Regions from separate parts of the Brevibacillus sp. HB1.3 genome, predicted to be linked through region 2. Evidence: predicted binding sites of a transcription regulator. Region 2 holds the regulator's gene; the other holds the start of a gene.
What was found. Region 2 encodes LexA, which represses DNA repair genes until DNA is damaged. Its sites were predicted from a motif close to CGAACATATGTTCG; they were not measured.
Positions count from the first base shown of each region.

Region 1: a site for LexA is predicted at 1,382-1,395, ahead of ruvC (crossover junction endodeoxyribonuclease RuvC). Genes of this name have one in related genera too.

Region 1 covers NZ_JABMIT010000014.1:56,988-60,404, forward strand. The annotation lists gene ruvB (Holliday junction branch migration DNA helicase RuvB) at 1-203, opposite strand, end outside; gene ruvA (Holliday junction branch migration protein RuvA) at 208-825, opposite strand; gene ruvC (crossover junction endodeoxyribonuclease RuvC) at 822-1,322, opposite strand; gene HPY31_RS25100 (hypothetical protein) at 1,488-1,679, opposite strand; gene HPY31_RS25105 (hypothetical protein) at 1,812-2,897, shown strand; gene HPY31_RS25110 (BofC C-terminal domain-containing protein) at 2,983-3,417, opposite strand, start outside.
Region 2 covers NZ_JABMIT010000010.1:23,814-27,230, forward strand. The annotation lists gene HPY31_RS21280 (DUF4269 domain-containing protein) at 25-600, opposite strand; gene HPY31_RS21285 (DUF456 domain-containing protein) at 709-1,194, shown strand; gene lexA (transcriptional repressor LexA) at 1,245-1,868, opposite strand; gene yneA (cell division suppressor protein YneA) at 2,031-2,366, shown strand; gene HPY31_RS21300 (DUF896 domain-containing protein) at 2,443-2,640, shown strand; gene crcB (fluoride efflux transporter CrcB) at 2,736-3,101, shown strand; gene HPY31_RS21310 (HelD family protein) at 3,140-3,417, shown strand, end outside.

The DNA.
Region 1 (3,417 bases), on a different contig from region 2:
GTCGTCTTCCCCAGACCAGGCGGACCGTACAGCAGTACGTGATCCAATGACTCTTTCCGCATTTTGGCTGCTTCAATAAAAATTTTCAGGTTTTCCTTCACATGCTGCTGACCGATGTATTCGTTTAAATAGCGAGGACGGAGGCTCAGCTCCGCCGCATCTTCTTCCCAATTCATATGCGTCGTGATGATCCGAGAATCCAAAATCCTACCCCCTCATGAGCAACGCAAGCCCTTGTTTGATGAGCTTTTCTACACCATCGCCCTCTTTTGATTTCTCAGACAGCGTGTTTCTGATTTTTTGCAGTTCACCATCAGAGTAACCCAGTGCAGTCAATGCATCGAGTGCTTCATTCAGTGCAGACACAGCTTGCTCGCCTGCTGTCAAATCACCCGCTGCAACAGTCAAAATCGCAGATGGTGTGTACCCTACCAATTTATCCTTCAAATCGAGGATAATGCGCTGGGCTGTCTTTTTCCCAATCCCCGGAAATTTCGTCAAATAGGTAACATTCTCCTGTTGAACCGCCATCACTAGCTGCTCAGGCGTCGCAGCGGCCAGAATAGCTAATCCGCCTTTTGGACCAATTCCGCTAACATCGAGCAGCTTGCGGAACAAATCGCGTTCATCACGGGTGGCAAAGCCGTACAGCAGGATGGCATCTTCCCGCACGTGGTGGTGGGTAAACAATTTGGTTTTGTTGCCCTCATACCGAACGAATTGGTACGGGTTTGGGCAAAACAGTCGATAACCAATTCCACCTGTTTCGATAACTATGTATTCCGAATCGAGATAACTAAGTGTACCTTCTACAAAATCAATCATTTCTTGACCCCTTCCGAAATGGAAATGAACGCTCGAAACTGTGCGTGCGTAATCGCAATGCCCAATGCGTCCGCCACGTCGTCAGGCTTTGGTACTTCCTTTAACCGCAATAGGAGCTTCGTCATTTCCTGTATTTGCTTCTTCTCTGCTCCCCCGTATCCAGTCACAGCTTGCTTGACCTGCATTGGGGTATATTCATAAACCGGCACACCAGCTAGCTCTGCTGCAAGGATAATAACTCCTCGCGCTTGACCAACTGTAAAGGCCGTCGTCACGTTTTTATTAAAGAAAAGCTTTTCGACGGACATTTCATCGGGACGATAGGTTTCCAGAAGGCTCTGCATTGCCTCAAAAATCTGTTTCAATCTAAGCGGTACTGGCAATCCAGCTTCTGTTTGAATGCTTCCATATTGGACGGGACGCAATTGGCTGCCCTCTTTATCCACAACCCCGAAGCCAACAATCGCAATGCCAGGGTCAATTCCTAAAATGCGCATAGTCCACTCTCCGTGAGCAAAGATTCTACTCTCTACTGTAACACAAAGCACCCAAAAAGCGAACGTGTATTTCCATTTGATATCCAAGTACAAAAAGTCGATTTTTTTTGAACAGCCATATAAAAAACCCGCTCCCTATAAAAGGAACGGGTTATACGGCGTCTGTTAGTGTTTGTTCATTCCGAATGAATCCGACACATCATGCTGCATGTGGGCATAGTCGTCTACGCCACTTTGCATGTGCTCTTTGATCTTGTTGATCTGTTGGTAATTGAGCTTGTTGTGCCCCTGGTTCAACTGAACGTACAAACGCTGATGGAACTGGTCTTTGTAGCTACCTCTAGGCATGGTAGACATGGTCTAAAGACTCCTCCTTCGATCACCGTATGAAATCAGTATGGCGTAAGTGCAATGGCGTTATGATACCAAGATTTACGCCACATAAGCCATACATCTTATTGAAACGATAAGCTGTGGAGGTGTTGGTTATTGCGCAGCAAAGTCCTTATTATTTGTATCTATTTTTTCGCAATCGCACTGTCCATGCCGTACTCTGCGCTTGCCAAGATCAAGAACGACATCACGGTCACCGTATCGGTGTCACCCGATTCCTCCTTCCAAACAACTATGTCCTTCCTTGACCAAAAGCAATTTACGAAGCGGATATTGGGCTCTACTATCGAAATCGCCTCCTATAACCCGCATTGGGTACGCGCTACATTGACCGTAAAAAAACGAATGTATGTATATGATCACGATGGCCAGCTTTATGAAAAAGAAATGCCACGTCGTTATGTGTTGGCAAACGATCTTCGACAGCAGATCGAAGAAATGGTCAAGTCCGTAGAGGCAGTCCATTTTGCACAAGCCATTCCCTGGGAACAGGTGAAAAAAACGTTAAAACGGATGGAGTTCGGTACGGTAATTGATTTAGAGACAGGACAACGTTTTGATGTCCAGCGCAGAGCAGGTAGTCGCCATGCCGATGTTCAACCGTTGACGCGCAAGGATACACAGATCATGAAGAGCATTTATCAGGGAAAATGGTCGTGGAAGCGCAGGGCCATTCTGGTAGAGGTAGACGGTACTTATTTTGCTGCATCCATGCACGGAATGCCTCATGGTGCTGGTGCGATTAAAGGTAATGAATTCCCGGGGCATTTTTGCATCCACTTTTTTGGCAGCTCCACCCATCGACGCTCTGAGCCCGATCCCAGTCACAGCATGATGATTCTCAAAGCCTCCGGGGCACTTGCAACTACACTAAAAGGGGCGTCACCTGAAGAATTGGTCGGCTATTTCCTCACCGCTCTGCATGAGCACGACACCCATTCGATGCGAATGACAACAGACGGCTTCACACTTCCAGAAGAACTGTCCGCGATCGAATCTGTGCGAACGTCAGAAATCGTCATACCATCAGACGAACGTGGTCCCCTCTTGATAGAGGTGCCTGTTCGGCTTGCGTACATCGCAGAGGAAGGCGGGAATTTTCGACGAACATGGAAGTTTCTTTTGCGCCGTGAAGTCCCGGGGGAACGCTGGCGAATCATTGCGGTTGAACTAAATCCGTAGCCATGGAAACAAAAATCCCTTTCCAGTCCACACGTGCTTGTTACACGAAAGGCTCGAAAGGGATTTCTTTTCGGTTTACCCGTATTCATTGTCCGCTCCATTGGTATTCGCCATAGGTAGACAATACACTGTTATACTCTGCCAAATTCCGAATGCGAATCCCCCGTTTCAGATTCTCCCATTCCTCTTTTGGCAGACTCGCTTCCATTTTTGCCGTATCGATTCGATAAAAGGTTTGCACGACATCTTGTTCAACGGGCAGACCATGAAACAGGGCAAGCATGCCGTCCGCAGCTATTCCGATATGTCCATTTTCCTTGCACGCTGGCGCTATATCCTGTTCGCGTTTCATTAAGATCATCTTGACGGGCTCAGCTTGTACAATTTCCCAGCCATTATAGTTGCCCATGGCGTCTGCCAGTTGATTCGGACGAACCGAAACAAGTTCTTCATCTCGCATTCCACACAAATAATGGCGAGTTAAAACCAGTTCGTACGAATTACCTGCGACTACATCTGC
Region 2 (3,417 bases):
GAAGTTGATAGATCTGCTAGCAGATTAATCCTTTCGTAGGAGCTGAACTCTTTGGCGTAATTCCTGTTCGGTCAACGACTCCAATTGCAACAAGGCCTCATACGGATCATCACCCGGAATATGAAAGTATCGAGCAAATGCAGGCTCTGTTTTGAGTCCGTCTTGCTTCAGAGCCCTGATATGTATACAAGCATCCAAGCCCCCTATATCTAACAATCGTGCTTCGATGTCCATATGACGATAAGCATTTTGCTTTTCGACTGCAACTGGTTGAGCAAACAATTCAAACCAAAAGCTAGCTGTGAAAAACGAAATAACGCACGTGGGAATCCCTTTTAGATCGAGTTGTGTCACTTCAAAGCTGGTTAAGCAGCCAAACGCTTTACGAACAACCTGCTCAAACTGATTCAGATCATGACTCTCGCAAATAATATCCAGATCGCTTTGCTCAACATCAATGTCCAATGGGATGGTTCCGGCAAGCACTGGACGGTAATCGGCTAGTACTTCCAGGATATGCGTCTGTTGAATCGCTTCCCACGCCGCTTTTTGGCGCATCGTTCCTCTGCTCAAGTAAGAGAGATCATGCCAATTTTTCATGAAACTACCCCCATGTCTACTTTCTTTTAAAATAGTGTAGACAAAAGTGAATAAGTGCGCAACGAAATTGGTAGTCACTCGTATACCTAAATGAAGGGAGTGTAGTGGATGGAAATACTTTTGTGGGTCGTGGTTGTGTTATTGTTCCTGTTAAGCATCGCAGGAATTTTTTTACCCGTTTTACCTGATACGATCTTGCTGTGGGCGGGCTTTTTGCTCTATCACTTTTTTATTGCAGATCCGGGAGCGGGATTGCCGACATCCTTTTGGTGGGGAATGGTCGTTCTAAGCATTCTGCTTTACGGTGCTGACTTGCTGACGAACATGTACTTCGTGAAAAAGTACGGGGGGTCCAAGTGGTCGTCTATAGCTGCAGCCGCCGGAATTATCCTCGGGATTTTCGTCTTCCCACCGTTTGGTATGCTGATCTTGCCGTTCGTATTCGTCGTTCTCGTAGAGTTGATGGTGCAGAAGCAATCGATGGAGCGAGCAGTGAAAGCGGGAGTAGGCTCACTAATTGGATTTTTGGGCAGTGCGGTCGTAAAAGTCATCTTGCAAGTTACGATGATCATCTGGTTTTTTATCGCCAGATAACATATAGAAAACAAAAGGGACAGCCGAGGCTGTCCTTTTTTACGTGGAAACTAGTGAATGAGGCGATAGACACCAATGACTTTACCGAGAATGGTGACATGCTCCAGAATGATCGGTTCCATCGTGGCATTTTCCGGTTGGAGACGGAAGTGGTTCTTTTCTTTGAAAAATCTTTTGACGGTCGCTTCATCTTCTTCTGTCATGGCTACGACAATGTCACCGTTGTTCGCTACGTGCTGTTGGCGAACAATGACGTAGTCTCCGTCGAGAATCCCAGCATCAATCATACTATTCCCGGAGACGCGCAGCATGTAGACCTTGTCGGAAGTCACGATATTGTCTGGAAGTGGGAAGTATTCTTCCACATCCTCAATGGCTGTAATGGGCTGTCCAGCTGTTACTTTTCCGATTACTGGCACACGGACGACAGAGTCTTCGAAATTGTCTTGAAAACGATCTTCATCTGAAAGCAATTCGATGGCGCGAGGTTTGGTAGGATCTCGACGAATGAGGCCTTTTTTCTCTAAGCGTGCCAAATGACCATGTACTGTTGAGCTGGAAGCGAGTCCGACAGCCTCTCCAATTTCACGTACAGAAGGCGGATATCCTTTATCACGAACTTCCTTTCGTATGAACTCGATGATGGCTTGTTGTCTACTCGATAATTTTGACATAGAAAGACACCCCTGATTCCTCGAACATATTTTCCTATATTATACCATGGGAGCTTGCGTTCGACAAACATAAGTTCGTTTCGTTGTTGACATGAACATATGTTCTCATTTATGATGAGCTTACAAGAGAACAGAACGTATGTTTGTAAGGAGGCCATTATCATGAATTCATCGACAGTACGTAATCGTTTTGAGAAGAAAGAAGAACGTCGTGTTCGTTTTGGTATCACGAGAGGTCAAGCACTCTTGTTTCTTATTACATTTACTCTCTTTTTTTACTTATTGACCGAACTAGTGTTTGCTGCTTCGCCAATGGACGAGCCACAAGGCATAGAAGTAATCGTACAATCCGGAGATAGTCTATGGTCGTTAGCCGTTCGCTACTCAGATCAGCATACGGATGTGCGTGACTATATCATAGAAATCAAGGAAGCGAACGGTTTGGATAGCAACTGGATTTACCCGGGTCAGACTCTGATCATGCCTGATATGCCGTAAGTGTTCGGCTGTCTTGCGGGATTATTCGAATATGGTATAATGAAGCGGCACTACTACAGAGTGGGAGGAACCAGCAGTGGTATCTGACGCAGAAATTAAACGCATTAATGAATTGGTCAAAAAATCTCGCGAAGAAGGTTTAACCGAAGAGGAAAAGCTCGAGCAAAAAGCATTGCGCCAAAAGTACATTGACGCCGTTAAGCTTTCACTGAGAGCAAATTTGGATTCCATCCGTTATGTGGAAGACCTTGAAGAAAATAAGCCAAAACAGTAAGATAACAATTACTGATACGACAGACATCCTCGCTTGACGCTAGGGTGTCTTTTTCTGTGACATACATAACGCTTTGATTGCCAGGGGGGAAAGCGATGGCGTGGATAGCTGTGGCGGTTGGCGGAGCAGTTGGCTCTCTAGTGCGCTACCTATTGTCTTTACTCGCAAATCAGCCGGAATGGCCGTGGGGAACCTGGATCGTCAATGTTTGTGGATCCTTGATCATTGGCATCTTGTTCGTGCTAGGGAAAGAACGGGGCATTTTATCTCCAACACTCTATCTCTTATTTGCAACGGGTGTCATGGGAGGATTTACGACTTTCTCTAGCTTCTCCTTGGAAGTGGTCACTTTTTGGGGAGAAGGACATCTGTTGCGGGGCACTTTATATGCCCTTCTCAGTTTGGGAGTCGGTCTACTTTCATGTGCTGTTGGAATATGGCTGGCCAGGCAATGGGCCTGATACGTTCAAAGACACGATACATGTGAGGGGGAATGAAGGTGAGTACACAGCATCGTGATTATGAGTTGGAACAAAAAAAGCTGGATGAAACCATTTCAGCTATTGATGAAGAAATGGAGCAGATTCGCAATGAAATTCGCGAGGCAACTGATGACTATGTGAAACAGGTCGTTAACTCTAAAAAGGCAAAGGATTTGCGCTACCTGGAAGATCAGGGGCGAGAGAAGCCTTATTTCGGCAGAGTGGACTTCTTGAAGGATGAAATCTACGAGCTGGATCAGGTCTACATAGGAAAACGGGGAATTGTACGCAGCGA